3 regions of the Nocardioides sp. GCM10030259 genome follow, and region 3 is predicted to be linked to each of the others. Evidence: riboswitches for the same ligand, from Rfam matches in the RefSeq annotation. Region 3 holds a riboswitch; each other region holds the start of a gene.
What was found. A riboswitch is a leader RNA that binds a small molecule or an ion and turns the genes downstream of it on or off. The one in region 3 is predicted to bind cobalamin.
Positions count from the first base shown of each region.

Region 1: it holds a riboswitch for cobalamin, as region 3 does, so the genes downstream of both, ACFQQI_RS07185 (nitrite reductase) here and ACFQQI_RS16825 (hypothetical protein) in region 3, are expected to answer to the same signal.
Region 2: it holds a riboswitch for cobalamin, as region 3 does, so the genes downstream of both, ACFQQI_RS07155 (VWA domain-containing protein) here and ACFQQI_RS16825 (hypothetical protein) in region 3, are expected to answer to the same signal.

Region 1 is NZ_JBHTDF010000006.1:63,275-73,973, reverse strand. It holds gene ACFQQI_RS07235 (acyl-CoA dehydrogenase family protein) at 1-289, shown strand, start outside; gene ACFQQI_RS07230 (acyl-CoA dehydrogenase family protein) at 296-1,408, shown strand; gene ACFQQI_RS07225 (long-chain-fatty-acid--CoA ligase) at 1,523-3,070, shown strand; gene ACFQQI_RS07220 (MFS transporter) at 3,134-4,705, shown strand; gene ACFQQI_RS07215 (hypothetical protein) at 4,748-4,954, shown strand; gene ACFQQI_RS07210 (hypothetical protein) at 5,033-5,368, shown strand; gene ACFQQI_RS07205 (AraC family transcriptional regulator) at 5,378-6,334, opposite strand; gene ACFQQI_RS07200 (NAD(P)-dependent oxidoreductase) at 6,481-7,137, shown strand; gene ACFQQI_RS07195 (spermidine synthase) at 7,094-7,885, opposite strand; gene ACFQQI_RS07190 (hypothetical protein) at 7,976-8,215, shown strand; cobalamin riboswitch at 8,247-8,432, shown strand; gene ACFQQI_RS07185 (nitrite reductase) at 8,489-9,298, shown strand; gene ACFQQI_RS07180 (precorrin-8X methylmutase) at 9,295-9,951, shown strand; gene ACFQQI_RS07175 (precorrin-2 C(20)-methyltransferase) at 9,948-10,699, shown strand, end outside.
Region 2 is NZ_JBHTDF010000006.1:54,722-62,575, forward strand. It holds partial or broken gene ACFQQI_RS07140 (cobyrinate a,c-diamide synthase) at 1-1,838, opposite strand, end outside; gene cobO (cob(I)yrinic acid a,c-diamide adenosyltransferase) at 1,835-2,449, opposite strand; gene bluB (5,6-dimethylbenzimidazole synthase) at 2,451-3,080, opposite strand; gene ACFQQI_RS07155 (VWA domain-containing protein) at 3,077-5,077, opposite strand; cobalamin riboswitch at 5,111-5,265, opposite strand; gene ACFQQI_RS07160 (AAA family ATPase) at 5,259-5,819, opposite strand; gene cbiE (precorrin-6y C5,15-methyltransferase (decarboxylating) subunit CbiE) at 5,860-7,071, shown strand; gene ACFQQI_RS07170 (cobalt-precorrin-4/precorrin-4 C(11)-methyltransferase) at 7,068-7,808, shown strand; gene ACFQQI_RS07175 (precorrin-2 C(20)-methyltransferase) at 7,785-7,854, opposite strand, start outside.
Region 3 is NZ_JBHTDF010000019.1:95,005-105,703, reverse strand. It holds gene ACFQQI_RS16850 (glycerophosphodiester phosphodiesterase) at 1-486, shown strand, start outside; gene ACFQQI_RS16845 (hypothetical protein) at 586-879, shown strand; gene gatC (Asp-tRNA(Asn)/Glu-tRNA(Gln) amidotransferase subunit GatC) at 932-1,231, shown strand; gene gatA (Asp-tRNA(Asn)/Glu-tRNA(Gln) amidotransferase subunit GatA) at 1,294-2,769, shown strand; gene gatB (Asp-tRNA(Asn)/Glu-tRNA(Gln) amidotransferase subunit GatB) at 2,766-4,259, shown strand; cobalamin riboswitch at 4,307-4,429, shown strand; gene ACFQQI_RS16825 (hypothetical protein) at 4,506-5,552, shown strand; gene ACFQQI_RS16820 (hypothetical protein) at 5,557-6,450, shown strand; gene ACFQQI_RS16815 (energy-coupling factor transporter transmembrane component T) at 6,450-7,544, shown strand; gene ACFQQI_RS16810 (ABC transporter ATP-binding protein) at 7,541-9,103, shown strand; gene ACFQQI_RS16805 (ECF transporter S component) at 9,171-9,971, shown strand; gene ACFQQI_RS16800 (PQQ-dependent sugar dehydrogenase) at 9,958-10,699, opposite strand, start outside.

The sequences.
Region 1 (10,699 bases), on a different contig from region 3:
GAAGCTGGCGGCCGACGCCGACGCGGGCGTCGACCTGTCTCCGGCCGAGGCGTCGGCCACCAAGATCTACGGCTCGGAGCTCGCGACCGAGGTCTACCGCACGCTGATGGAGGTCGTCGGCCCGAACGCCGGGCTCACGGGCGACTCCGAGGGCGCGGTGCTCCAGGGCCGGCTCGAGCGGTTCTACCGGTCCGCGCTGGTGATGACCTTCGGCGGCGGCACCAACGAGATCCAGCGCGACATCATCGGGTACGTCGGCCTCGGCCTCCCCGCGGCGAAGAGGAGCTGAACGAGCATGGACTTCCAGTTCACCCAGGAGCAGGACGAGGCCGCGGAGCTCGCCGCGAGCATCCTGAAGGACCGCGCCACCAACGAGCGGATGAAGGCCGTCGAGGCCGGCGGCGACCGCTTCGACCGCGACCTGTGGGCAGCGCTCGGCGACGCCGGCCTGCTCGGCCTCGCGCTGCCGGAGCAGCAGGACGGCGCCGGACTCGGTCTCGTCGAGCTGTGCCGCGTGCTGGTCGAGGTCGGCCGCACGGTCGCGCCCGTCCCGCTCGCCGCGCACGGCCCGGCCTCCCGGCTGATCGCCGAGCACGGCTCGGACGAGCAGAAGTCGGCCTGGCTCCCCCGCGCCGCCTCGGGCGCCGCGGTGGTCACCGCGGCGATCGCCGAGGAGCACGCGTGGGCACCGGCTCGCCCGACCACGGTCGCGACGCCCGACGGCGACGGCCACCGCCTGACGGGCAGCAAGGCCGTCGTCCCGGCCGGCACCTACGCCGACCTGTTCCTGGTCCCGGCCGAGACGCCCGCGGGCGTCGGTGTCTTCCTCGTCGAGCCCGGCGACGCCGGGGTCACGGTCGTCGCCCAGCGGTTCTCCGACCGCGACGCGGTCGCCCGGTTCGACCTCGACGGCGCCGTGCTCGGCGCGGACCGGCTCGTCGGCGCGGCGGACGGCGCCGCCGCACACCGGCTGCGGCAGCTGATGGTGCTCGGCGGCTCCGCGGAGCAGCTCGGCATCACGGAGGGCGCGCTGCGGCTGACCGCGACGTACGCGAAGACGCGCGAGCAGTTCGGCCGGCCGATCGGGACCTTCCAGGCCGTGTCGCAGCGGCTCGCCGACGGCTACATCGACGTGCTCGGCCAGCGGCTCACGCTCTGGCAGGCCGCGTGGCGGCTCGACGAGGGGCTGCCCGCCGACACCGAGCTCGCGATCGCGAAGCTGTGGGCGGCCGACGCCGGCCACCGGCTCGCGCACACGGCGGTGCACGTGCACGGCGGTGTCGGCATCGACCTGGACGGCGAGACGCACCGCTACTTCACGGGAGCCAAGCGCTTCGAGTTCCTGCACGGCGGCGCCACCGAGCAGGCGCTGGCGATCGGACGGGCGCTGGCCGCCGAACCGGCATGACCGGTCAGGTGGTTTCGAGGCTCAGGCGCCAGGGCGCCTTCACACCTCAACCACCGGGGCTGTGCGGTGGTTGAGGTGCGAGGAGCGCCAGCGACGAGCCTCGAAACCCCCACGGTGCGCGAGCAGCTGCTCGCGCGAGCCGGGAACGACTCCCCCGGGCTGCTGTTCGAGGACGCGTCGTGGACCTGGGCGGAGGTCGTGCACGAGTCCTGCGTGCGCGCGGCGGTGCTGCAGACCCTGCTCCCGGCCGGCGATCCGCCACATGTCGGCGTGCTCCTCGAGAACGTGCCCGAGTTCGCGTTCCTGCTCGGTGGGGCGGCCCTCGGCGGCTCCGTGGTCGTCGGGCTCAACCCGACCCGCCGGGGCGCGGCGCTCGCCGCCGACGTACGCCGGGCCGACGTCCAGGTCGTCGTCACCGACGCGGCGCACGCCGACCTGCTCGCGGACGTCGACGTACCCGTGCTGCCGCTGGAGTGCCCCGACTGGGGCGCGCTGCTCGACGAGCACGCCGAGGCAGCGGTGCCCGACGTCGAGGTCGGCCCCGACGACCTGATGATGCTGATCTTCACCTCGGGCACCTCCGGCGACCCGAAGGCGGTCAACGTCACGCAGGCGAAGGTCGCCCTTCCGGGGCAGTTCCTGTCGGAGCGGTTCGGGCTCGGACCGCGGGACGTCGCCTACGTGTCGATGCCGATGTTCCACTCCAACGCGATCATGGCGGGCTGGGGCCCGGCGCTGGCCGCCGGCGCGACCGTCGCGCTGGCCCGGCGGTTCTCGGCGTCCGGGTTCCTGCCCGACGTCCGGCGGTACGCCGCGACGTACGCCAACTACGTCGGCAAGCCGCTCACCTACATCATGGCGACGCCGGAGCGGCCCGACGACGCGGACAACCCGCTGCGCCTGGTCTTCGGCAACGAGGCCAACGACCGCGACATCGACGCCTTCGGGCGGCGCTTCGGCTGCGTCGTGGTCGACTCCTACTCCTCGACCGAGAACGCCGTCATCGTGCAACGCGTGCCGGAGATGCCGCCGGGGTCGCTGGGCCGGCCGCTCGACGGGGTCCGGGTGCTGGATCCCGAGACGATGGCGGAGACGCCCGACGCGGTCTTCGACGAGTCCGGCTCGCTGCTCAACGCCGAGGAGGCGACCGGCGAGCTCGTGAACACCACCGGCGCGGGCGCCTTCGCCGGCTACTACAAGGACCCGGACGCCGAGGCCGAGCGGATGCGGGGCGGGATGTACTGGTCCGGCGACCTCGCCTACCGCGACGCCGACGGGTTCGTGTACTTCGCCGGCCGCATCGCCGACTGGCTGCGCGTGGACGGGGAGAACCTCGCGGCCGCGCCCATCGAGCGCGTGCTGCTGCGCCATCCGTCCGTGTCGGAGGCCGCGGTGTACGCCGTACCCGACGAGGCGGTCGGCGATCAGGTGATGGCGGCGCTCGTGGTCCACGACGGGCTGGAGCCGGAAGGGTTCGAGGAGTTCCTCGCCGGCCAGCCGGACCTGTCGACGAAGGCCTGGCCGCGGTACGTCCGGCTGGTCTCGACGCTCCCCCGGACCGCGACCAACAAGGTGCTCAAGCGCACCCTCGCCGCCGACGGCCCGGTCGCCGGCGACGGCGTGCTGTGGACGCGGGACGCCCGGGGCACGGCGTACCACTAGCCACCCCGGATTCCACCCCTCGCGACCACCCGCACCCACCCCGGCCGGCCCTACTGTCGCCGGATGGAGCCCGAGCCGGCGTTCAACCACCGCCTCGCCCTGCTGCTGGCGATGGCGATGTTCGTGCTCGTGGTCGACACGTCGCTGATGAACGTCTCGATCTCGGCCGTCGTGCACGACATCGACGCGACGGTGAGCGGGGTGCAGTCGGCCATCGCGCTCGAGGCGCTCGTGTCGGCGGCGTTCATCCTGATCGGCGGGAAGGTCGCCGACCTGATCGGCCGCAAGCGCGCCTACGCGCTCGGCCTGTGCGGGTACGGCATCGGCGCGATCTCGATGACGCTCGCGCAGAGCATCCTGCCGATCATCGTCTTCTGGGCCGTGATCGGAGGGATCGGCGCCGCCCTGCTGCTGCCGGGGATGCAGGCCCTGATCCACGGCAACTTCGAGGGCGCCGCGCAGAAGCGCGTCTACGCCCTGGTCGGCGCCTCCGCCGCGATCGCCGCCGCCGTCGGACCGCTCATCGGCGGCTTCCTGACGACGGCGCTGTCGTGGCGGGTCGGCTTCCTCCTGGAGGCGCTCATCATCGTGGTCGTGCTCAGCGGGCTCGGCCTGGTCCGGGACGTGCCCTTCACCGGCTCCCGGCACATCGACCTGGTCGGTGCGCTGCTCTCCGTGCTCGGCATGGGCGGCCTCGTGCTCGGCATCCTGGTCTGGCAGGAGGGCGGCGAGGCCGTCGGTGCCCTCATCGCGGTCGGCCTGGTCGGCCTCGGGTCGCTGGCCGGGTGGCTGCGGCACCGCAAGCGTGCCGGCCGGCCGGCGCTGGTCGACCCGGCCCTCTTCTCGTCGGTGTACTTCCGGCTCGGCATCTCCAGCCAGATGCTCCAGCAGATCGCCCTCGGCGGGGCGATGATCACCCTGCCGATCTACCTGCAGATGGTGCTGGAGTACAACGCCCTCGAGGCCGGCCTCTCCCTGGCGCCGCTGTCGCTCAGCATGTTCGCCCTGTCGATCTACGCCGGACGCAAGCTGCACGGGGTCCGCGCCGGGGTGCTGATCCGCTGGGGGTTCCTGCTGCTGCTCGGCGGGCTGGTCGTCGTCGGCCTGGTCGTCCCGCGCGCCGACTCGGGCTGGGCGCTGGCACCCGCGCTCGTCGTCGTCGGCTCCGGGCTGGGCATCCTCGTGTCTCAGCTCAACAACTTCACGCTCGCCCCGATCACGGAGGAACGCGTCAGCGAGGCCGCGGCGGTGAACTCGGCAGCCGGGTCGTTCGGGCTGTCCTTCGGCCTGGCCTTCGCCGGCGCGATCATGCTGGCGGCGCTGTCCACGATCTTCACGACGATGGCCGAGGACTCCGACGTGCTCCCGAGCGGCGACCAGGAGCGCGTCGCCCAGGCGCTCGAGGACGACGCCCAGGTCATGAGCAACACCCAGCTCGACGAGCAGCTCGCGGACGAGCCGGAGGAGATCCAGGACGAGATCATCCGCATCAACACCGACGCGCGCCCCCTCGCGCTCCAGATCGGCCTGCTCGTCCCGGTCATCGCCGCGCTGGTCGGGCTCGTGCTGTCGTTCCTGATCGTCCGCCTGCCCGACCTCCAGCCGCAGTCGTCGGTCGAGGGCCTGGACCTGTGACGGTCTGGCGCGTCGGCAGGCACCGGGGCCACACTGATCGACGTGGGTGACGTCCCGGTGACTCTCCAGATCGGCGTGTGCGTGCTGATCTCGATCCTTGCCGTGCTGGCGCTCCTCGTCGTCTGGCGCGACGACCACAAGTGGCTCGAGCGGCACAAGGGCGTCGGACCGGTGGACGAGCCCGGCCCCTACCCGCTGGACCTCCGCGAGGTGGTTCGCCGCCCGACCGCCGGTCACGGCCGTCGATGACCCTCACGTGACGAAGAGCGCACCCGGACCTCCACGGTCTCCGGGCGGCCGTTCATCTTGGTGTGGTCCACTCGCCGCGTGCCGGTCAGTCATCTCGCGGGCCGTCGAGCCCGCATCGACGTCTCCCTCGATGGCATCCGGTTCACCCGGTCCCAGCCCGACGCCGAACGTCGGGACACCGCGAGGGTGCGCGACATCGAGTGGGAGCAGGTGACCGGCGCGAGCGTGCACACGTCGCGCAAGGGTCGCGCCGTCATCAGGGTCGCGGTGGTCGGCGCTCCGGAGGTCGAGCACCACCGCGCGGACCCGTTCGCGCTCAAGGTGCCGCGCAGGCTGACGGCGACGGCGTACGACCTCGTGGCGCACATCAACGACGAGGTGGCAGGTCGACGGCGCTGGCGCGAGCCGTCCTGAGGACGCCCCTCACCTGGCGCCGGCGGGACCCGTGACGTGGTCGAGGAACGCGGGGCCGCGACGCGCGAAGGCGCCCGGCGTCACGCCGTGTGCGCGGCGGAAGGCGCGGTTGAACGCGGCTTCGGACCGGTAGCCCACGCGCTCGGCGACGCGGGCGAGAGGCAGGTCGTCCTCGCGCACCAGACGCGCCGCCACGTCCATCCGCCAGGCGGTCGCGTAGCTCATCGGCGGCTCGCCGAGGAGGTCGCGGAACCGGGCGGCGAACGCCGAGCGGGACATGCCCGCCTCGGCTGCCAGCGACGCGAGGGTCCACGGAGCGCCGGGCTCGGCGTGGAAGGACGCCAGCGCGCTGCCGACGAGCGGGTCCCGCAGGCCGGCCACCCAGCCGCGGTCGTGCTCCCCCGACTCCAGCCACGAGCGCACGACCTGGACGACGAGGATGTCGGCGAGCCGCGCCGTGACGACGTCGCTGCCGGGACGGGGATGCTGCGACTCCGCGCCGATCACCTCGAACGCGGCCCGCATCCAGGCGGTGTCCTCGTCCCGTCGGGCCGGGAGGACCGCCGGGAGGCTGCGGATCAGGCGGGCCACCCCGAGCCCGGTGAAGCTCACCGCGCCGCACACCACCTCGGCGCGCGGCCCGGGACCGGGGATGCGGAGTCGCTCGTAGCGCTCGCCGACCTCGTCACGGGGGAGGTCGAAGAGCGGGGTGGCCTCGCTGCCGGGTGCGTCGAGGATGGCGTGCCCGGTGCCGTGCGGGACGAGCGCGATGTCGCCCGAGGTCATCCGCGTCGTCTCGCCGTCGACCTCGAGCACCAGCTCGCCGTCCGTGACCAGGTGGAAGACGATCGTGCCGGGCAGCGGCGGGATCTCGATGCCCCAGGGCGCGCCCAGCTCGGAGACGGCGTAGAACACGCCGCTCATCCCGAAGTCGGTGAGGGTCTCGGTGAGCACGTCCCGGTCCACCACGCCAGTATGCGTCGGCGCTGGACGAACGAGCAAGAGCGGCGGCATTTCCGGCATTGAACGTCCAGCACCAAGGCCGGACGCTGGGAGCAAGCCCGGAACCGGTCCGGGCACGGACTCCAGGAGGAGCGATGAGGATTCTGGTGGTGGGAGCGAGCAGGGGCACCGGCGCGGAGCTGGTCAGCGAGCTGGTCGAGCGCGGGCACCTGGTGACGGCGTACTCGCGCCAGGCGGCCGGCGAGGACGACCGGGTCCGGTACGTCGCCACCGACGTGCTCGATCGAGAGGCGCTCGGCAAGGCGATCGTCGGTCAGGACGCCGTCGCCGTGACCCTGGGGATCCCGGACAACCCGTTCCTGGTCCGGTTGACCCGGCGGGCGAGCTCGCCGCTCGACATCCGGTCGCGGGGCACGCAGGGCGTGATCGAGGCGATGCGGGAGCACGACGTACGGCGCCTCGTCGTGCAGACGGTGTACGGGATCGGGGACACCTACGCCAACCTGCCGTTCGCCTTGAAGGCGTTCTTCGCGCTCGGGATCCGGCCGCAGGTCGACGACCACGAGCGCCAGGAGCAGCTGGTCCGCGGCAGCGGGCGGGACTGGACGATCGTGCGGCCGACCGTGCTGCACGACGACCCGACGGACGACGCGGCGTACGTCGGCACCGACGACCGGGCGCCAACGATGCGGGTCTCCCGTCGCCAGGTGGCCCGTGTCATGGCGGACGCGCTCGAGAGCAGCCGGACCGCGGATCAGGTGCTCACGGTGACGGAGGCGGCGACGGCTCCGCATCCGCCTCGGTGAACGGGGTGCCGCCGCCGAACGAGTCGGACACGGCGACGGCGTCGAGCACGCGGTACGGCGAGGCGGCGGTGGTTGCGCGCCGGCGCAGGGCGTCGAGCGGCACGTCGCCGCGGGAGGCGACGATCACCAGGTTGCCGAGCCGCTTGGCCCGCAGCGTGGCCGGCTCGGCGGTCAGCAGCAGGTGCGGGAGGGCCGAGCGCACGGAGGCGACGGCGCGGCGGGTCCAGCCGAAGGGAGCGCGGTCGGTGAGGTTGAGGGCGACGACGCCGGCGGGTCCGAGCACGCGAGCGACGTCCGCGAGGAACGCGTCGGTGACGAGCGATCCCGGGACCCGGGCGTCGGCGAAGGCGTCGACGACGACCAGATCCGCGCTGGCGTCCCGCAGCGCGGTCACCCCGGCCCGCCCGTCGATCGGCCGCACCTTGATCCCGCTCTGGCGCGGCAGCGGCAGCTCGGCCCGGACCAGCTCGGTCACCGCGGTCGCGGGTTCGAACACGATCTGCGACGACCGCGGCCGCGTCGCTGCGACGTACCGCGGGAGCGTCAGGCCGGCGCCGCCGACGTGGACGACGCGCAACGGCACCGATTCGGGGGCCACGGCGTCGACGACGTCGCCGAGCCGGCGGACGTACTCGAACACCAGCCTGCGCGGGTCGTCGAGGTCGACGTGGGACTGGTCCATGCCCGACATCCGGACCACGTAGGAGCCGGGCCGGTCGGCAGGCAGGATCTCGGCGTCGTGCTCCACGGGGGCAGCCTGTCACGGCGGGACCTTGGTCCCACCGGGCCGGGGCCGCCGTCACTGTCGGGCACGGACCGCGCGGGAGAGCGTGAGCCCATGCCTCCTGCAGCACAGAACAACTACGCGATCGACGAGCACGGCATCCTCTTCTGGACGACCTACCTCGGGAGCGCGATCACCCTCACCATCGCGATGTTGGGGCTCTTCCTCTTCATGGTCCACCGCAACAGCCGGGCCACGCGGGCTGCGCAGGACGTCGAGACCCCGGCGTCGTCCGTCGCCGCGCTCCCGGAGCCGGCGGAGCCGTCGACGCCGGGCGCGCCGCACGCCGCCTGACGAACCCGGAGGGTGGGCGACGCCCGGAGTTGGTAACGTCGCGCCTGCCAGTCGTGCCACCTCGGTGGTCAGGGAACCCGGTGCAAGTCCGGGACTGACGCGCAGCGGTGAGGGTGACGGGCGGGACACGCAGCCACTGGGCCCCTCGGGGCTCGGGAAGGCGTCCCGTGCCGGAGGATCCCGAGTCCGAAGACCTGCTGGCCCTCCCGGCACTCGCCGCGAGGTACCCCGCGGGCTCCGCGCACGAGCCCCTGACCGCGGAGGACCACCCTCGTGACCAGCAGCTCCACCACCCGAACGCGGCGCGATCGCTGCCCCGGCGTGCTCCGGCCGTGGCCGGCCGCCGACGGCAACCTGGTCCGGCTCCGGCTGCCCGGCGGACGGCTCCCGGCGGCCGGACTGCGGGCCCTCGGCGAGGTGGCCACGACGTACGGCGACGGGCACGTGCGCCTCACCCACCGGGCGAACCTCCAGGTGCGCGGCCTCCCGCCCGTCACCGACGGCATCGTCGCGGCCTTCGAGGCCACGGGCCTGCTCCCCTCCCGCACGCACGAGCTCGCCCGCAACGTGATGGCCTCCCCGCAGACCGGGCTCGCCGGCGGCCGGGCCGACCTGCGCCCGGTCGTTGCAGAGCTGGACCGGCTGCTGTGCGCCACCCCCGCCCTGGCGGCGCTGCCGGGTCGCTTCCTCTTCGTGCTCGACGACGGCCGCGGCGACCTGCTCGACCGGACCGCCGACCTGGGCCTGGTTGCGCTCGACTCGTCGGCGGCACAGCTGCGGGTCGCGGACGCGTGGTCCGAGGTCGTCGACCTCACCGACGCGCCGACGAGACTGGTCGAGCTCGCGACGGCGTTCCTGGCCGCGCGGACGTCGGAGTGGCACGCGGCCGAGCTGCCGGCGCAGCTGGCGCCGACGGCACCGGCCGATCCACGCGTCCCGGCGCCGTCGCCACCACTGCCGTACGGCGCGGTGCCCGGCGGCGAGCACGTGCCTGCGGTCGACGGCGTCATCGCGCCGGACCTGGCGGCCCGCGGAGGCGACCTCGTGGTCACCCCGTGGCGTGGCGTCCTGGTGCCGGCATGAGGGCCCCGACGCGCCGCTACGAGTACGTCGCCGACGGGCCGGCCATCTACGTCGACTCGTTCGCGACGATCCGGCGGGAGGCACGACTGGACGGCGTACCCGCCGACGCCGAGAGGCTGGCCGTCCGGATGATCCACGGCTCCGGCCAGACCGACCTCGTCGACGACCTGGTGATCCACCCGGGTGTCGTCGACGCCGCGCGGTCGGCGCTCATGCTCGGAGCGCCGATCCTCGCCGACGCGCGGATGGTCGCGATGGGCATCACCGCCGGGCGGCTGCCGGCGGGCAACCGGGTGCACTGCTTCCTGACGGATCCCCGCGTGCCCGATCTTGCGTCGGCGTGGGGCACGACGCGCACCGCCGCGGCGGTGTCGCTCTGGGAGCCGCTGCTCGACGGAGCGGTCGTCGCGATCGGCAACGCGCCGACCGCGCTCTTCCACCTGCTCGAGATGCTGGTCGACGGTGCTCCGCGCCCCGCGGCGATCGTCGGCTGCCCGGTCGGGTTCATCGGCGCGGCGGAGTCGAAGGCCGCGCTGGCGTCCTTCGGCGCCGACCACGGGATCGACATCCCGTTCGTCACCGTCCGCGGTCGCCGGGGCGGATCCGCGATGGCGTCCTCCGCCGTCAACGCACTCGCGCAGGAGGAGGAGTGACGACGCCGGGACGCTTCTGGGGCGTCGGCGTCGGGCCGGGCGACCCCGAGCTGGTCACGCTCAAGGCCGCGCGCCTGATCGGGTCCGCCGACGTGGTCGCCTTCCACGCCGGCGTCGGCCGGCAGTCGAACGCGCGCCGGATCGCCGACCCGCTCATCCCGGCCGGCGTCATCGAGGAGGAGCTGCGCTACCCCGTGACGACCGGGTCGACGGCGCACCCGGGCGGCTATGCGGGCGCGATGGCGGAGTTCTACGAGTCCGCGGCGTCCCGCCTCGCCGCCCACCTCGACGCGGGCCGCGACGTCGTGCTGCTGGCCGAGGGCGACCCGCTGTTCTACGGGTCGTACATGTACATGCACGACCGGCTGTCCGCGACGTACCAGACGGAGATCGTGCCGGGCGTCCCCGCGTTCGCCGCGGCGGCGGCCGTCGTCTCCTCCCCGCTGGTGCGTCAGACCGACGTGCTCACGGTCCTCCCCGGCACCCTGCCCGAGCCCGAGCTCGCCCGCCGGCTCGCCGACACCGACGGCGCGATCATCATGAAGCTGGGCCGGACCTTCCCCGCCGTCCGCCGTGCCCTGGAGGCGGCCGGCCGGCTCGACGACGCGGTGTACGTCGAGCGCGCGTCGATGCCCGCCGAGCGGTGGCTGCCCGCTGCCGAGGTCGACCCGGCGTCCGTGCCGTACTTCTCCCTCATCGTCGTGGCCGGTGACTCGCGGCACGGTGTGGGCCGCCGGGCGCGGGGTCC
Region 2 (7,854 bases), on a different contig from region 3:
CGGTCGGGTTCGTCGGGTTGCCGAGGACGACGAGGTCGGCGTCGTCCGGCACCACCGACGGATCGAGGGTGAAGGGCGCGGAGAGGACGACCTCGGTCACGACGTGGCCGGCCTGGCGCAGCGCGGCGTGGGGCTCGGTGAACTGGGGGTGCACCACCACCGGACGCCGCCAGCGCCGGAGGCGGGCGAGGAGCGAGAACGCCTCCGCCGCTCCGGCGGTCGCCAGGACGCCGTCGGCCGCGCGACCGTGGTGCGCGGCGATCGCGTGCTCGGCCGCGGTCGCCGACGGGTAGCGGACGGCGGCGTCCAGGCTGTCGTGGAGCGCCCGGTCGAGCCACGGTGGGCGCGGGCCGTCGTAGACGTTGACGGCGAAGTCCAGGAGGCCGTCGACGGCCTCGACGTCGCCGTGGTGGCGGAGTGCCTGATCCAGGGCCAGGTCATCCACGGGCGTGCACCGCCTCCGCGAAGCGTCGGGCCAGCTGCGGGTGGCCGGCCCAGTGGGTGTGCAGGTACGACGCGTGCAGGGTCTCGGACGCGAATCCGACCGCGTCCCCGTCCACCGTCCAGGCGGCTCGGCCGTTGCTAGCCGGGACGACCTGCGTGCGGTGGAACTCGTGCCCGGTGACCGTCTCGCCCGCGCGGGTCAGGAGGTTGTCGGTGGTCGCCGTCATCGTGGGGTAGCGCAAGGTCAGCCGCTCGGTCATCGCGGCCTCCGCCGCGACCGCGCCGACCATGGGGGAGGAGTCCAGTGACGTGCAGAGGTAGAGCAGCCCGGCGCACTCGGCCACGGTCGGGACGCCGTCCGCGAGCGCCGCCGCCAGCTCGCGCCGGAGCACCACGTTGCCGGTGAGCTCGCTGGCGTGCACCTCGGGGAACCCGCCCCCGAGATAGATGCCCGCGGTGCCGTCGGGTAGGCGCGGGTCGACCATCGGGTCGAAGCCCACCACCGCGCACCCGGCCGCCCGGAGCAGCTCCTCCGTCTCGGCGTACCGGAACGTGAACGCACGCCCACCCGCCATGGCCACCACGGGCCGCACGGTGGTCGAGGAAGGCGCGCCAGCGCCTGCCCTTCGAGACGGTTGCTGCGCAACCTCCTCAGGAACCATCTCGAAGCCACCGAGCGCAGCATCTGCGTCCCACGGCTCGGCGTCGAGGTCCGGCGCGGTCCGCGCGAGCGCCAGGACGGCGTCGAGGTCGACCAGCTCGGCGATCCGGTCGGCGAGCCCGTCCAGGGCGTGCCGCGCCTCCTCGCGCTCGGCGGCCGGCACGAGGCCCAGGTGCCGGGACGGGACGCCGAGCGCCGGGTCCCGCCCGATCGTGCCGAGCACCGGCAGGTCGATGGAGTCCGCGACCTCGCGCGCGTGCCGGGGCGAGCCGGCCTGGTTGAGGATCACGCCGGCAACGCGCACGCGGGGGTCCCAGGACGCCAGGCCGTGCACGACGGCGCCGATCGTCCGCGACGAGCGGGAGATGTCGACGACCAGCACGACCGGCGACCCGGTCAGCTGCGCGACGTGCGCCGTGGAGGAGAAGCCGCGGCCGCCGATGCGACCGTCGAAGAGGCCCATCACGCCCTCGATCACGGCGACGTCGGCGCCACGGGCACCGTGCAGCAGCAGCGGCACGATGCGCTGCTCGCCGACCAGGTGCGGGTCGAGGTTGCGGCCGGGTCGTCCGCAGGCGAGCGCGTGGTAGCCGGGGTCGATGTAGTCGGGCCCGACCTTGTGCCCGGAGACGGTGTGGCCGGCCCGGGTCAGGGCGGCCATGAGGCCGGTGGCGACCGTCGTCTTGCCCTGGCCGGTGGCCGGGGCGGCGACGACGAGGCGCGGCAGGCTCACCACTCGATCCCCGCCTGGCCCTTCTGGCCGCGGTCCATCTGGTGCTTGACCTTGGTCATCTCGGTGACGAGGTCGGCGGCGTCGACGAGCGCGGGGTGGGCGCGGCGGCCGGTGACCATCACGAACTGCCGGCCGGGCCGCTCCCGGAGCGTCGCGACCACGTCGTCGACGTCGACCCAGCCCCACTGCATGGGGTACGTGAACTCGTCGAGGACGTAGAGGTCGTGCCGCTCCTCGGCGATCCGGCGCTTGACCTCGGCCCAGCCCTCGGCGGCGTCGCGGGCGTGGTCCTCGTCGTCGCCGGCCTTGCGCGCCCACGACCAGCCGGAGCCCATCTTGTGCCACTCGACGGGGCCGCCCTCGCCGGTCTGGGCATGGAGCTCGCCGAGGCGCTCGAGCACGGTCTGCTCGCCGATGCGCCACTTGGCGGACTTCACGAACTGGAAGACCCCGATGTCCCAGCCCTGGTTCCAGGCGCGGATCGCCAGCCCGAAGGCCGAGCTCGACTTCCCCTTGCCGTCGCCGGTGTTGACCATCAGCAGCGGGAGCCGCCGTCGCTGCGCGGTGGTGAGCCCGTCGTCGGGCACGACGAGCGGTTGGCCCTGTGGCATCTCAGCACCCCCACGTCTCGTGGTGGATGGCGTCCGCGAGGGGACGCCGCTGCCGCCACCCGTGACGCTCGAGGTCGGGCTTCTGCTGCAGCCGGGTGACCGGTCCGAGGCACAACCACGCGACCGGGCGCACGCCCTGCGGGAGCCCGACCAGGTCGGCCAGGAACTCCTCGCGGTAGAAGGAGACCCAGCCGAGGCCGAGGTCTTCGGCGGTGGCGGCGAGCCAGAGGTTCTGGATGGCCAGGCAGGTCGAGTAGAGGCCGGCGTCGTCGATCGCGTGCCGGCCGAGCACCTGGCTCCCGCCACGTGCCGGGTCGTAGGTGACGACGATGCCGAGCGCTGCCTCACGGATGCCCTCGATGCGGATCCGGTCGAAGGTGCCGCGCCGGTCGGCGGGCAGCGAGTCGGCGTACGTCGCGCGCTCGGCGTCGACGTGCCGGTGGAAACGATCCCGGGTGACGGGGTCGCGCACGAGCACGAAGTCCCAGGGCTGGCTGAGGCCGACGCTGGGAGCCGCGTGGGCGGCGCCGAGGATGCGCTCGAGCGCGTCGTCGGTCAGCGGCTCGCGGCTGAACTCGGCGCGGACGTCTCGGCGGCGTTCGATGACGTCGTACAGGGCCGCGGCGCTCACGCGGCCCGCCCGTCCCGCACGACCCCGGTGAGCGCCTCGGCGCTGACCTCGGCGACCGGCAGGTGCTCGGCCCGCAGGTGCTCGGCGAGCGCGGCGGCCAGGCCGAGCCGGAAGGATCCGCTCTCGCAGTCGACGACGACCGTGCTGGCATCGGTGCCGGCCACCAGCCCGGCGGCCACGCGGGACCGGGCCACCGGGTCGGCTCCCGCCGTGGCGCGGCCGTCCGTGACGACGACCAGCAGCGGCCGGCGGCGCGGGTCGCGGATGCGTTCGAGCTCGATCACCCGCGCGGACGCCAGGAGCCCCTCGGCGAGGGGCGTCCGCCCGCCCGCGGGGAGGGCGTCGAGGCGGGTGGCGGCCACGTCGACCGAGTGCGTCGGCGGCAGGGCCAACTCTGCGGCGTCGCCGCGGAACGTCACCAGGCCCACCTTGTCGCGCCGCTGGTAGGCGTCGAGCAGCAGGGACAGGATCGCGGTCTTGACCTGCTCCATCCGCCTGCGGGCCGCCATGGATCCCGACGCGTCGACGCAGAACAGCACCAGGTTGGACTCCCGCCCCTCCCGCGCGGCGCGGCGCAGGTCGGTCGGCAGCAGCCGGAGCGCCCCGCCCGTGCGACCGCGAGCGACCTGGTGGGGCGCGGCCGCGCTGACCGTGGCCGGGAGGTGCAGCGGGCCGCGGCCGTCGGTCGACGCACCGATCCGGCGGCCGTCGTCGGTGAGCGCCCGGCTGCGTCGCCCCGCTTCACCGGCACCGGTGCCTCGGGCGGTGAGCAGGCGGGCACGGTACGGCGTACCGCTGCCGACCGTGCTGGTCGAGGACGGCGTGCTCTCGGTGGTTGAGGAAGGCGCGTCCTCGGTGGTTGAGGAAGGCGCGTCCTCGGTGGTTGAGGAAGGCGCGTCCTCGGTGGTTGAGGAAGGCGCGCTAGCGCCTGTCTCGAAACCATCACCACCCGGGCCGTCCGGATCCGGATCGGGATCCGGCTCGTCGCCGAGCACCTCGTCGAGCAGGTCCTCGTCGAGCCCGGGGGCGTCGAAGGGGTTGCGTCGCCGGCGGTGCGGGAGGGCCAGGCGCGCGGCGGCGCGGATGTCCTCGGTGGTGACCTCGTCACGGCCGTGCCAGGCGGCGTGGGCGACCGCGGTGCGGGCGGTGACGATGTCGGCGCGCATCCCGTCGACCTCGAACGCCGCGCAGAGCTCGGCGATCCGGAGCAGGGCGGCGTCGGTGAGCGCGACGTCGGCGACCCTGCTGCGGGCGGCGGCGATCCGCTCGGTGAGGGCGCGCTCGGCCTCGGCGTACGACGCGGCGAAGCCGTCGGGGTCGGCGTCGTGGGCCATCCGGCGGCGCACGACCTCCATCCGCGTCGCCGGGTCGCGCGGCGCAGCGACCTCGACGGTGAGCCCGAACCGGTCGAGGAGCTGGGGGCGCAGCTCGCCCTCCTCGGGGTTCATGGTGCCGACCAGCACGAACCGGGCCGCGTGCGAGACCGAGACGCCGTCGCGCTCGACGGTCGACCGGCCCATGGCCGCGGCGTCGAGGAGCAGGTCGACGAGGTGATCGTGGAGCAGGTTCACCTCGTCGACGTAGAGGATGCCGCGGTGGGCCCTGGCGAGCAGGCCGGGCTCGTACTCCGTGCGGCCCTCGGACAGCACGCGCTCGAGGTGCAGCGACCCGAGGACGCGGTCCTCGGTGGCGCCGACGGGCAGCTCGACCAGCCGCACCGGTCGGGCCTCGACGGGTACGTCGGCGGCGAACGGGCCGTCGGGGGAGAGCGGCGCCGGGTCGAGCGGGTCGCTGGAGAAGCGGTCCCCGGCCACGACGTCGATCGGCGGCAGCACGGCCGCGAGCGCCCGCACGATCGTCGACTTGGCCGTGCCCTTCTCGCCGCGGACGAGCACGCCGCCGATCTCGGGCGACACGGTCGTCAGCATGAGGGCCAGGGCCATGCCGCCGGGCTCGTCGGAGCCGACGACGGCGCTGAAGGGGTACTGCTGTGGCATGTGAGGCTCCCGCTCGCTCGCCAACGGACATCTGTCGGATGCGTGGCGCGAGGCCGGTCTTCGGACTTCCCGGGTCTGTGTCTCCACAGCCACGGGTCACCGCAGCGGGCCTGTGCCGGACTCTCACCGGCTTCCCAGATTCTCCCCACCCGTCGGACGGGCGGAGCACCTCGTGCCGCGGTCAGGCTAGCGGCTCGACGACCTCGCGGACCCAGCGGTCCACCTCGCGGCTGCTGCGCAGCCGCACGATCGGCAGGTCGGGACGGGCGGCGGCCACGAGGGGGATGCGCTCGTCGTAGAGGTTCCGGGTGTTGATCGCCCAGCGCACGATGTGCTCGCGGTCGGTGAAGAACGTGTGCAGCGGGCCTTCCTGGTTGCCGTTCCACAGCTCCTCGCGACGCACTCGCCGCCGGACCGTGCGACGTACGACACGGCTCAGCGTCACGGGGAACGGCAGGTCGACCCACACCACCAGGTCCGCGCGCTCGATCAGCAGCGGACGGGCGTAGTCGTACTGCCACTCGCAGACCCAGGCCTCGGACGCCACGACCGCGTCGACGTCGGCCTCGAACTCCGGGCGCTTCGTCCACCCGGCCCCGTGGTGCAGCGCGTCCATCTCGGTGTAGGGCAGCCCGAGCAGCGCGCCGACACGACGAGCGAGCGTGCTCTTGCCGCTGCCGGAGACGCCGGCCACCGTCACGCGCCGGGGCCGGTGCGGCAGCGGGTCCGTGGCGGTGAGCACCGCGGAATCCTACGACCGCTGGTGCTCTAGGGTCGGGCGAGTGCCCGAGCCCGAGAAGTCCCGCATCGCCGTCGTCGGCATCGGCGCGGACGGCTGGGCGGGGCTGACCGACGACGCCCGCGACCGGGTGCTCGGCGCCGAGGTGCTGCTCGGCGGCGAACGCCATCTCCGCCTGGTGCCCGACGTGTCGGGACAGCGCCGCGAACCCTGGCCGCGGCCGCTCGCGGACGGGCTCGCCGCGTTGCTCGCCGCCCACGACGGACGACGCATCGCGGTGCTGGCGTCCGGTGACCCGTTCCTCTCGGGCATCGGCTCGAGGCTGGCCGGGCTGCTCGGCGCCGCGCGCCTCGACGTGCTGCCGGCGGTCTCGTCGGTCGCCCTCGCCCGCGCGCGGATGGGCTGGTCGGCCGAGGCGAGCACGGTCGTCACGGTCGTCGGCCGCGACCTGCACGCGGTGCTCCGCGAGCTCGCCCCCGGCTGGCGCGTCCTCGTGCTCTCGTCGGACGCCGACACCCCGGCGGCGCTGGCGGCACTGCTGGTCGATCACGGGTACGGCGGGTCGCTGATGACCGTCCTGGGCGACCTCGGCGCCACCACCGAGTCGCGCGTCGAGGCGACGGCGGACGCGTGGACCGGTCCGGCGCCCGCCCTCAACGTGGTCGCGCTCGAGCTGCGCGGACCGGTCGTCGGGGCGTGGGCGGCCGGGCTGCCCGACGAGTCGTTCGAGCACGACGGCCAGCTGACCAAGCGTGACCTCCGGGCGAGCGCCCTGGCGCGCCTCGCGCCCCAGCCCGGCCAGCTGCTCTGGGACGTCGGCGCCGGAGCCGGCTCGGTCGCGATCGAGTGGATGCGGTCGCACCCCACGTGCGCGGCAGTCGCGGTCGAGGCCGACCTCGACCGGCTGTCCCGGATCGCGCGCAACGCCGCGCGGCTCGGCGTACCCGGCCTCGAGGTGGTCGGCGGACGCGCCCCCGAGGCCCTGGCCGCCTTGTCGGCGCCGCACGCCGTCTTCGTCGGCGGCGGGGCCACGGCGCCCGGCCTGCTCGACCTGTGCACTGACCGGCTTCGTCCCGGCGGCCGGCTCGTCGTGCACGGGGTCACGCTCGAGACCGAGTCAGTCCTCGCCGCGGCGTACGCCGAGCACGGTGGCGAGCTGACCCGGCTGGCCGTCGAGCACGCGACACCGATCGGGTCGTTCACCGGCTGGGCACCCGCCCGCACCGTCACCCAGTGGAGCTGGAGCAAGCCATGACCGTGCACTTCGTCGGGGCCGGCCCCGGCGCCGCCGACCTGATCACGCTCCGCGCGGCCACGATGCTGGCGGCGGCCGACGTGGTGCTCTACCCGGGCACGTACCTCGACGAGGCGGTGCTCGGGCACTGCCGCGCCGACGCCCGGCTCGTCGACACCCAGGCCCTCGACCTGGACGGCATCCTGGCCGAGCTGGTCACCGCCCACGAGGCGGGCCGAGACGTCGTCCGGCTCACCTCCGGCGACCCGTCGGTCTACTCCGCCGTCGCGGAGCAGACCCGCCGCCTCGACGCCGCCGGCGTGCCGTGGGACGTCACGCCCGGCGTGCCGGCGTACGCCGCCGCGGCCGCCCTCGTCGGCCGGGAGCTGACCGTCCCGCTGGTGTCGCAGTCGGTCGTGCTGACCCGCACCCAGGCGCGGTCGAGCGCGATGCCGGAGACCGAGTCGCTGGCAGCGTTCGCGGCCACCCGCGCGACCCTGGTGCTGCACCTCGCGATCTCCCGCACGCGGGAGCTGATGGGCGAGCTGGCGGGGGAGTACGGCGCGGACTGCCCGGTCGTCGTCGTCCACCGCGCGTCGCAGCCGGACGAGCTCGTCCTTACCGGCACCGTCGGCGACATCGCCGACCGGGTCGAGGCGGCGGGGCTGCGCCAGGCCGCGGTGATCCTGGTCGGCCGGGCGCTGGCCCGCGACGGTGGCGAGTCGTGGCTGTACTCAGGAGTCCGCGACCGCGCGTGACGTCCAGACCGCGCCGCTCGGTGCGACACGGGTGCGCGAGCACCCC
Region 3 (10,699 bases):
GCCGGGGAGCGGGTGCCCACGCTGGCCGAGTGGGGCCGCGCCATCGGCGGTCGGGCAGGCATGCTGCTCGAGCCGAAGTCGCCGGCGCTCTACCCCGGGGTCGAGGTCGATCTCGACGACGAGCTGCGCTCGGTCAAGGTCTTCCGCCAGGCCGTGCAGCAGGGGCGCCTGGTCGTCCAGTCCTTCGACCACGTCTGGCTGCGCGGGTACAAGCAGATCGCGCCCGAGGTGCCGGTCGGGCTGCTCTTCGGAGCCCGGCCGACGCAGGCCGACATCACGGGTGCGGCCGTGTGGGCGCAGCAGGTCAACCCCGCGCTCGGCGTCATCCAGGAGTCCGACATCACCGCGATCCACGACGCCGGCATGGAGGCGCACGTGTGGACGGTCAACGACGGCGCCGGGATGCGCCGGGCGATCAACTGGCGCGCCGACGGCATCATCACCAACTACCCCCAGGTGCTCCGCGACATCCTGTCGCAGCGCTGACACCGATCCCCGCCGCGCCGGGACCTTGTGCCCTTCCCGTGCCGACGTCCTCGGCGCACCCTCGGGACGAAGAGGGGTTCCGAGCAGGGGGAGGACGTCATGGTCGTGTTCGCAGTGATGGTCGTCGTCGGCATCGTCGCGGCAACCGTCTTCGTCGTCGTGTTCCTGCGCGAGTGGGGACAGTCGGTCGCCCGCACCGAGGCCGAGCTCCACCAGCCCGGCGCGCGGACGATCTCGTACGCCGTACCGCCCGGCCGCGACCCGGCCGACTTCGCGGCGGTGCTGCACCAGCGCGGGTACCTGGTCGTGGAGGAGGAACCCGGCCGGTTGCTGATCGGCTGCCCGCAGGTGGACGACCCGGAGAAGGTCCGGCAGCTGCTCGAGCAGGCCTGAGGGGAGCCAGCCGGGGGAAACCCGGGTGACGACCTCTCCTAGGATTGGGCCCATGCCTGAAATCACCCGAGACGAGGTCGCGCACCTGGCGAACCTCGCCCGGATCGACCTGTCCGACGAGGAGCTCGACCACCTGGCGCCGCAGCTGTCGGTGATCCTCGAGTCGGTGGCCTCGATCAGCGGCGTCGCCGGTGACGACATCCCGCCGACCTCGCACGCCCTGCCGCTCACCAACGTCTTCCGCGAGGACGTCGTGACCCCGGGCCTGACGCCCGAGCAGGCGCTGTCGGGCGCTCCGGAGGTCGAGGAGCAGCGCTTCTCCGTCCCGCGGATCCTGGGGGACGAGCAGTGACCGCGCCGGGAGCGGAGCGACCTGCGCGGTTGCTGCGAGTTGATGCGGCCGGAATCGCCGGCATGCTGGCGCGGGGCGAGACGACGTCCGTTGAGATCACGACCGCGCATCTGCAACAGATCGCCGCGGTCGACGGACAGGTGCACGCGTTCCTGCACGTCGACGCGGAGGGCGCGCTGGCCCAGGCCGAGGCGTCCGACGCCCGCCGCGCCGCCGGCCAGACGCTCTCCGCGCTCGACGGCGTGCCGATCGCGGTCAAGGACGTGCTGGCCACCGAGGGCCTGCCGACGACGTGCGGCTCGAAGATCCTCGAGGGCTGGGTCCCGCCGTACGACGCGACCGTGGTGCGGCGCCTCCGGGAGGCCGGCCTGCCGATCCTCGGCAAGACCAACATGGACGAGTTCGCGATGGGCAGCTCGACCGAGCACTCGGCGTACGGCCCCACCCGCAACCCGTGGGACCTCGACCGGATCCCCGGCGGCTCCGGCGGCGGCTCGGCCGCGGCGGTCGCGGCGTTCGAGGCCCCGCTCGCGATCGGCACCGACACCGGCGGCTCGATCCGTCAGCCGGGCGCGGTGACGGGCACGGTCGGCATGAAGCCGACGTACGGCGGGGTGTCCCGCTACGGGCTCGTCGCGCTCGCCAACTCCCTCGACCAGGCCGGTCCGGTCACCCGGACCGTCCTCGACTCGGCACTGCTGCACGAGGTGATCGGCGGCCACGACCCGCTCGACTCGACCAGCATCGACCAGCCGCTGCCGGCGCTGGTCGCCGCCGCGAAGCAGGGCGCCTCCGGCGACCTGTCCGGCGTGCGGATCGGCGTCATCAAGGAGCTGGCCGGCGACGGCTGGCAGTCCGGCGTGATGACCCGCTTCCAGGAGTCCGTCGACCTGATGGTCAAGGCGGGGGCCGAGGTCGTCGAGGTGTCGTGCCCGACGTTCGTGCACGCGCTCGCGACGTACTACCTGATCCTGCCGGCGGAGGCCTCGAGCAACCTCGCCAAGTTCGACGCGATGCGCTACGGCCTGCGGGTCTGGCCCGAGGAGGGCGCCAGCGCCGAGGAGGTCATGCGCGCCACCCGCGACGCCGGCTTCGGTGACGAGGTCAAGCGCCGCATCATCCTCGGCACCTACGCGCTGTCGAGCGGCTACTACGACGCGTACTACGGTCAGGCCCAGAAGGTGCGCACGCTCATCACCCGCGACTTCGCCGCGGCGTTCGAGCAGGCCGACGTGCTGGTCTCGCCGACGGCGCCCACCACGGCGTTCAAGCTGGGCGAGAAGCTCGACGACCCGATCGCGATGTACCTCAACGACCTCGCGACCATCCCCGCCAACCTGTCCGGGGTGCCCGGCATCTCGGTGCCGAGCGGCCTCGCCGACGAGGACGGGCTGCCCACCGGCGTCCAGGTCCTCGCCCCGGCCCTGGCCGACGACCGCTGCTACCGGGTCGGCGCCGCCCTCGAGGCGCTGCTGCTCCAGCAGTGGCGCGGCCCGCTCCTCGAGAAGGCTCCCGCTCTGGAAGGGGCACGCGCATGACGGACACCCTGGTCGCCTTCGACGACGTCGTCGCGGCGTACGACCCGGCGCTGGGCCTCGAGGTCCACGTCGAGCTCAACACCGCTTCGAAGATGTTCTGCGGCTGCCCGACGGAGTTCGGTGCCGAGCCCAACACCCAGGTCTGCCCGACCTGCCTGGGCCTGCCGGGCGCCATGCCCGTCGTCAACGGCAAGGCCGTGGAGTCGGCGATCCGGATCGGGCTCGCGCTCAACTGCGACATCGCGGAGTGGTGCCGGTTCGCGCGGAAGAACTACTTCTACCCGGACATGCCGAAGAACTTCCAGACCTCGCAGTACGACGAGCCGATCTGCTTCAACGGCTGGATGGACGTGGACGTCGACGGCGAGACGTTCCGGGTCGAGATCGAGCGCGCCCACATGGAGGAGGACACCGGCAAGTCGCTGCACGTCGGCGGCGCCACCGGTCGCATCCACGGCGCCGACCACTCGCTCGTCGACTACAACCGTGCGGGCATCCCGCTCATCGAGATCGTCACCAAGCCGATCGTCGGCGCGGGCGCGAAGGCGCCCGACGTGGCGCGGGCGTACGTCGCGCAGCTGCGTGACCTCATCGTCGCCCTCGGGGTCTCCGACGCGCGCATGGACCAGGGCTCGATCCGCGCCGACGTCAACCTGTCGCTCTCGCCGAAGGACTCGGGAGTCCTCGGCACCCGCACCGAGACCAAGAACGTGAACTCGCTGCGCTCGGTCGAGCGCGCGGTGCGCTACGAGATGTCGCGACACGCGGCCGTGCTGGGCGGCGGCGAGCGGATCCTGCAGGAGACGCGGCACTGGCACGAGGACACCGGGGTCACCACGAGCGGTCGCGAGAAGTCCGACGCCGAGGACTACCGCTACTTCCCGGAGCCCGACCTGGTCCCGGTGGCGCCGACCCGTGAGTGGGTCGACGAGCTGCGCGGCACGCTGCCCGAGAACCCGACCGCCCGCCGCGCCCGGCTGCAGGCCGACTGGGGCTTCTCCGACCTCGAGATGCGCGACACGGTCGGCGCCGGTGCGGTGAACGTGATCGAGCAGACGATCGCCGCCGGCACCACCCCGCAGGCCGCCCGCAAGTGGTGGCTGGGCGAGCTCGCACGCCGCGCCAACGAGCAGGGCGTGCTGGTCGACGCGCTGCCGGTGACGCCGGTCGACGTGGCTCGGGTGCAGGCGCTCGTCGACGAGGGCAGCCTCAACGACAAGCTCGCCCGGCAGGTCTTCGACGGGCTCTTCGCCGGTGAGGGCACCCCCGACGAGGTCGTCGCCGCCCGCGGGCTCGCGATCGTCTCCGACGAGGGCGCCCTCTCCACGGCCGTCGACAACGCCATCGCCGCCAACCCCGACGTCGCCGACAAGATCCGCGACGGCAAGGTGGCGGCCGCCGGTGCCCTGATCGGGGCGGTCATGAAGGAGATGCGCGGCCAGGCCGACGCCGGTCGGGTGCGCGAGCTCATCCTCGAGAAGCTCTCCTGAGGCTGCGCGAGGGGCTCCCGCGACTGCGGGATATGCTGCTCGGGCACACACCAATGCACGCCCGTGGTGGGGGAAGCCGGTCCGAGTCCGGCGCTGACCCGCAACCGTAGGCCGTCCCGCAGCCGCGGGGCGAGCGAGCCGGAGCACCCGTCACGACGCGTCCTGATCACACGCTGTCGTGGAAAGCAGCGGGTGGCCGCCGGGACAGGGATCCGGGCCCCCGCATGAGCAGCGGGAAGGAACCCCATGACTCGCACACCTCGCCTCGCCGCGGCGTTCGTCTCCGGCGCGCTGGCGCTGGGTCTCGCCGTCGGCACGATGTCCGCCGCCTCGGCGGCGCCGGCCGACAAGTCGGCCGCCTGGCTGGCCAAGCAGCCCGAGAAGGGCGTCGTCTCCGTCACCTCCGACGGCTTCACCTTCGACGACTACGGCCTGACGGCCGACCTCGGCACGGCCCTGGCGGCGATCGGCGGCCAGAAGAAGACGATCCGGCAGGTCAACCGCGCGCTCCAGAAGAACGTCGACAGCTGGACCACTGGCGCCGACTTCGGCACCAAGGACGTCTACGCGGGCTCGGTCGCCAAGGCGCTGGTCTTCGCGCAGACGGTCGACGCCGACGCGAAGGACTTCGGCGGCGTGAACCTCGTCAAGCGGCTCGCTGGCCGGGTCAGCTCCGAGAAGGGCATCGTCGGCCGGATCCAGGACAAGACCGCCGACACCGACTACGCCAACGTCATCGGGCAGTCGTACGCCGCGGCCGGGCTCACCGAGGCCGGGTCGAAGAAGGCGCGGGCCGCGGTGCGCTTCCTGGTCACCCAGCAGTGCGCGCCGGGCTACTTCCGCCTGAACCTGGCAGACGCCGGTGCCGAGGACCAGACCTGCGACGGGGCGCGCAAGAAGGACCGGAAGGCCGACACCGACGCCACCGTCCTCGCCGTGCTCAACCTCCAGTCGATCGCCAAGCCGTCGGGTGCGGTCGAGGCCGCGACCGACGCCGCGGTCGCGTGGCTGGTGCAGCAGCAGAAGAGCGACGGGAGCCTCGGCGGCGGACCCGCCACCAAGGGCAGCAACAGCAACAGCACCGGCCTCGCCGCCGTCGCCCTCGCTCGGGCCGGCGAGTGCGACGCCGCGCAGGACGCCGCGACCTGGGTCAACGGGCTGCGCCGCGCCAACGGCGCGATCGCCTACGACGCGGCCGCCCGCAAGGCCGGCATCAGCAAGGCGACGCTGGGCCAGTGGGTGCGCGCGACCGCGCAGGCCGCGCCGGCGCTGCAGCACCTCGAGGGCTGCTGACCCGGTGGGTCGCACGGCACTGAGGCTCGTCGCCGCGGCGTTCGTCGCCGCGGCGACGGGCCTCGTGCTGCCCTCCGGGCCGGCCGCGGCCGAGACCTGCTCGAGCGCCGACGGCGCGAGCGTCGTGGTCGACTTCCACGAGCTCGGCGGCGGCGTGCAGAGCGCGTGCATCGCCGACGGTGGCGGGCGCACCGCCGCCTCGCTGTTCGCGGTGGCGGGCTTCGGGCTCGACTACGTGCAGCGCCAGCCAGGCTTCGTGTGCCGGGTGTCGGGGCAGCCGGCGTCGGACCCGTGCGTGAACACGCCTCCCGCCGATGCGTACTGGGCGCTCTACTGGTCCGACGGCACCTCCGGCCGCTGGGCCTACGCCACGAGCTCCGTCGGCTCGCAGACCGTCCCGGACGGCGGGTCCGTGGCGCTCTCCTGGACCGGCAGCTCCGCGAAGTCACTGCCCGGGACCGGTCCTGCGGTGCACCGGTCGGCGCCGACCGCCTCGTCCTCGCCGACCACGAAGCCCACCCCGAAGCCCACCCCGAAGCCCACCGCGAAGCCCACGAAGCGGCCCGCCCCGAAGCCGTCGGCGTCGCCGACCGCGACGCCGACGCCGGCGGAGACGGCGGTGCCGGAGAGCACCGAGAGCCCGCGCGCGAAGCCGTCGAAGAAGCCGAAGCCCACCCGGCAGCAGAGTGCCGCCCCGAGCCCGACCGAGACGCCGACCGAGACGCCGACCGAGACGCCGACCGAGACGCCGACCGAGACGCCGACCCCGGCGTCGTCCGAGCCGACCGAGCCCGACGACGGCGGGATGCCGACCTGGGTCGGTCCGGCCGTGGTGGCGGTGCTCTTCGCGGCCGGAGCTGCCGTCGCCGTCGTACGCCGGCGCAGGATCCCGGGCTGATGCCTCGCGACCTGCACCCGGTGGCCTGGTGGCTGTGGGCGCTGGGACTCGCGACGGCTGCGTCGTTCACCACGAACCCGCTGGTGCTGCTGATGCTGATCGGCGTGGCAGCGCTCGTGGTCTCGCTGCGCCGCTCGGACCAGCCGTGGGCGCGGTCGTTCCGGCTCTACGTCTGGCTCGGCGTGGCGATCATCGTGATCCGGGTGGCGTTCCGCGTGGTCTTCGGCGGCTGGTTCGGCGGCCGGGTGCTGCTCGACCTGCCCGCGATCCCGCTGCCCGACTGGGTCGCCGGCGTCACGCTGCTCGGGCCGCTCTACGCGCAGGCGCTGCTGTTCGCGCTGTACGACGGCCTGCGCCTGGCGACGATCGTGATCGCCGTGGGCGCGGCCAACTCGCTGGCCAACCCGAAGCGGCTGCTCCGCTCGGTGCCGCCCGCCCTGTACGAGATCGGCACGGCGCTCGTGGTCGCGGTGACGGTGCTGCCGCAGTTCGTCGAGAGCGTGCGGCGGGTGCGTGCGGCGCAGGCGCTGCGGGCGGGGGAGACCGGCCGCGTCGGTTGGCTGCGCCGGCTGCTCGTCCCGGTGCTCGAGGACGCCCTCGAGCGCTCGCTCGCCCTCGCGGCCGGCATGGACACCCGCGGCTACGGCCGCGCCGGCGGCGCCACCCCCGCGCAGCGCCGGGTGACCGGCACGCTGATGCTGGTCGGGCTGGTCGGCATCTGCGTCGGCACGTACGCCGTGCTCGACCGCACCGCGCCCCGGCTCCTCGCGCTGCCGATGCTCGGGCTCGGCGTCGCCGCGGCGGTCGCGGGGCTGCGCAGCGCCGGCCGCCGGGTCGAGCGGACGCGCTACCGCCCCGACCCGTGGCGCTGGCCCGAGGCCGCCGTCGTCGCCTCCGGTGTCGTGGTCGGTGCCCTCGGCTGGTGGATGAGCCGCTACCAGGTCTCCGTCGCCTACCCGGCCCTCGACGCGTTCCCGACCCTCAGCGCCGTCGCGCTCGTGATGGGCGGCATCGCCCTGGCCGGACCGCTCTGCACGCCGCCTCAGGCCCACCCGTCGGTCGCCGCACCCGCTCGCGAGGAGGTCGCCGCATGATCGAGCTGCGCGACATCCGCTTCGGGTACGACGAGGCGCCGGTGCTGACCGACGTCGACCTGGTCGTCGACGAGGGCGAGCTGGTGCTGGTCTCCGGGCCGACCGGAGTCGGGAAGTCGACGCTGCTCGGCATCGTGACCGGCCTGGTCCCCCGCTTCTCGGGCGGCACGCTCGACGGCGACGTGCTTCTCGACGGCGCGAGCATCGTGCGCACGCCGCCGCGCGAGCGCGCGCACGCGATCGGGTACGTCGGGCAGAACCCCGCGGCGGGCTTCGTCACCGACACCGTCGAGGAGGAGCTCGCCTACGGCATGGAGCAGCTCGGGCTGCCGCCGGAGACCATGCGGCGCCGGGTCGAGGAGACCCTCGACCTGCTCGGCATCGCCGACCTGCGCCACCGCGACCTGCGCACGCTGTCGGGGGGCCAGCAGCAGCGGGTGGCGATCGGTTCGGTGCTCACCATGCACCCCCGCCTGCTCGTGCTCGACGAGCCGACCTCCGCGCTCGACCCGACCGCGGCGGAGGAGGTGCTCGCCACGCTCACCCGGCTGGTCCACGACCTCGGCGTCTCGGTGCTGCTGGCCGAGCATCGGCTCGAGCGGGTGGTTCCGTTCGTCGACCGGATGTGCCTGCTCACCGGCGACGGCCGGGTGACCGTCGGCGAGCCCGGGGAGCTCCTGGTCACCTCGCCGGTCGTGCCGCCGATCGTCGAGCTCGGCCGCGCGGCCGGCTGGGACCCGCTGCCGCTCAGCGTCCGCGACGCCCGCCGACGGGCCCGTGGGCTCCACCTCGCCGCTCCGCCGGTGAGCCTCGATTCCGCGGCGACGCCCGCCGCCGTCGTACGCCGCCTCGACGTCGTGCACGGCCACACCGTCGCCGTGCGCTCGCTCGACCTCGAGGTCGGCAGCGGCCGGGTCACCGCGCTGATGGGCCGCAACGGGTCGGGCAAGTCGTCCCTGCTGTGGGCGGTGCAGGGCAGCGGACGGCGTACGTCGGGCCGCGTCGACGTCGACGGCAGCGACCCGGCCGACCTCGCCGCCGCCGAGCGCCGGGCGCTCGTGGGCCTGGTGCCCCAGAACGCCGCCGACCTGCTCTACCTCGAGACCGTCGACGAGGAGTGCTCCGCCGCCGACGGCGGCAGCGGCGCCTGCCGGTCGCTGCTCGACCGGCTGGTGCCCGGCATCCCCGGCGACCAGCACCCGCGTGACCTGTCGGAGGGGCAGCGGCTCGCGCTGGCGCTGGCGCTGGTGCTGGTGTCGCGGCCCCGGCTGCTGCTGCTGGACGAGCCGACGCGCGGGCTCGACTACGCCGCCAAGCACGTGCTGGCCGGGATCCTCCGCGGCCTGGCCGGCGACGGGCACGCGGTGCTGGTCGCGACGCACGACGTGGAGTTCGTGGCGCAGGCCGCCGACGACGTCGTCGTGCTGGCCGAGGGCGAGGTCGTGTCGTCGGGGCCGGTGCGCCGGGTGGTCGCCGAGTCGCCCGCCTTCGCCCCGCAGGTCACCAAGGTGCTCGGCGCGCCGTGGCTGCGCGTCGACGAGGTGGTGGCGGCACTGTGACCACCCCACGCAATCGCGGGTTTCCCCCGCTCCGCTCCTCCACCCCACGATTCCGCGGGGACCCCGGATGAGCGCGGCCGTCCGCATCTCCCCGCGCTCGGTCGTCGTGCTCGGCGTCGCGTCGTTCGCCGGGCTGATGATGCTGTGCTGGCCGCTGCTGCTGCGGGCGGGCGCGGGGGAGCGGGTCGACCCGCCGTTCGTCTTCCTCGCGCTGCTGCCGGTGGTGATCGCCGTGGTGCTCGCCGAGCTCAACGAGGGCGGCCTCGACCCGCGGGTGCTGGCGATCCTCGGCGTGCTCAGCGCGGCCGGCGCGATCCTGCGCGGCGTCTCGCCTGGGACGGCCGGCGTCGAGCTCACGTTCTTCCTGCTGGTCCTCGGCGGACGGGTGTTCGGGCCCGGCTTCGGGTTCGTGCTCGGCTGCACCACGCTGTTCGCGTCCGCGCTGATGACCGCCGGTGTCGGGCCATGGCTGCCCTACCAGATGCTGTGCGCGGCCTGGGTCGGCATGGGCGCTGGGCTGCTGCCGCGCCGGCTCGGCGGCCGCGCCGAGATCGCGATGCTCGCGGCGTACGCCGTGGCGGCGTCGTACCTCTACGGGCTCTTCATGAACCTCTCCGGCTGGCCCTTCCTCGCCGGCATCGTCGTGCAGGGCCACGAGGGGTCGCTCTCGTACGTGCCGGGCGCGCCGGTGGTCGACAACCTGCACACGTTCCTCGTCTACACGCTGCTGACCTCGACCGGCAGCTGGGACACCATGCGCGCGGTCACCACCGCCGTGGCGATCGTGGTCCTCGGGCCGGCGATCCTGGCCACGCTGCGGCGCGCGGCCCGGCGCGCGACCGTGACCGGGGTCGTCACGGGCGGATGACGAGGATCCGGTCGTCCTCCGCGGCTGGGTCGCCACGACCGTCGCGGTTGCTGGTCGACACCCAGAGGTTGCCGTCGGGCGCGACCACGACCGTGCGCATCCGGCCGTAGTCGCCGACGAAGAAGTCCGTCGGGTCGCTCGCGCGGTCGCCGTCGGTCGCGATCCGCCACAGCCGCTCACCGCGCAGCGAGGCGAGCCAGAGGTGGCCGTCGAGGTAGGCCAGCCCGGACGGCGACGCCTCGTCGGTGCTCCACACGACCTGCGGGTCGACCAGCCCCTCGCCGCCGCCCTTGCCCTCGACCATCGGCCAGCCGTAGTTGCTGCCGGCCTCGATCAGGTTCAGCTCGTCGAAGGCGCTGGCGCCGAACTCCGACGCCCACAGCCGCCCGTCGGCGTCGAAGGCGAGCCCCTGCACGTTGCGGTGCCCGTAGGACCAGACCGCCGAGCGCGGGAACGGGTTGTCGGGCGCCGGCCGGCCGTCGACCGTGATCCGCAGGATCTTGCCGCCGGCGGAGCTCCGGTCCTGGGCGAGCTCGGGCTCGCCGGTCTCGCCGGTGGAGGCGTAGAGGTACCCGTCGGGACCGAACGCCAGCCGGCCGCCGTCGTGGATGTGTCCCTGCGGGATCCCGGAGAAGATCACCTGCTGCGGGCCGAGGCGGCCGTCGCGCAGCGGCGCCTTCACGATGCGGTTGTCGTCGTCGGTGCTGAAGTAGAAGTAGAGCATCCGG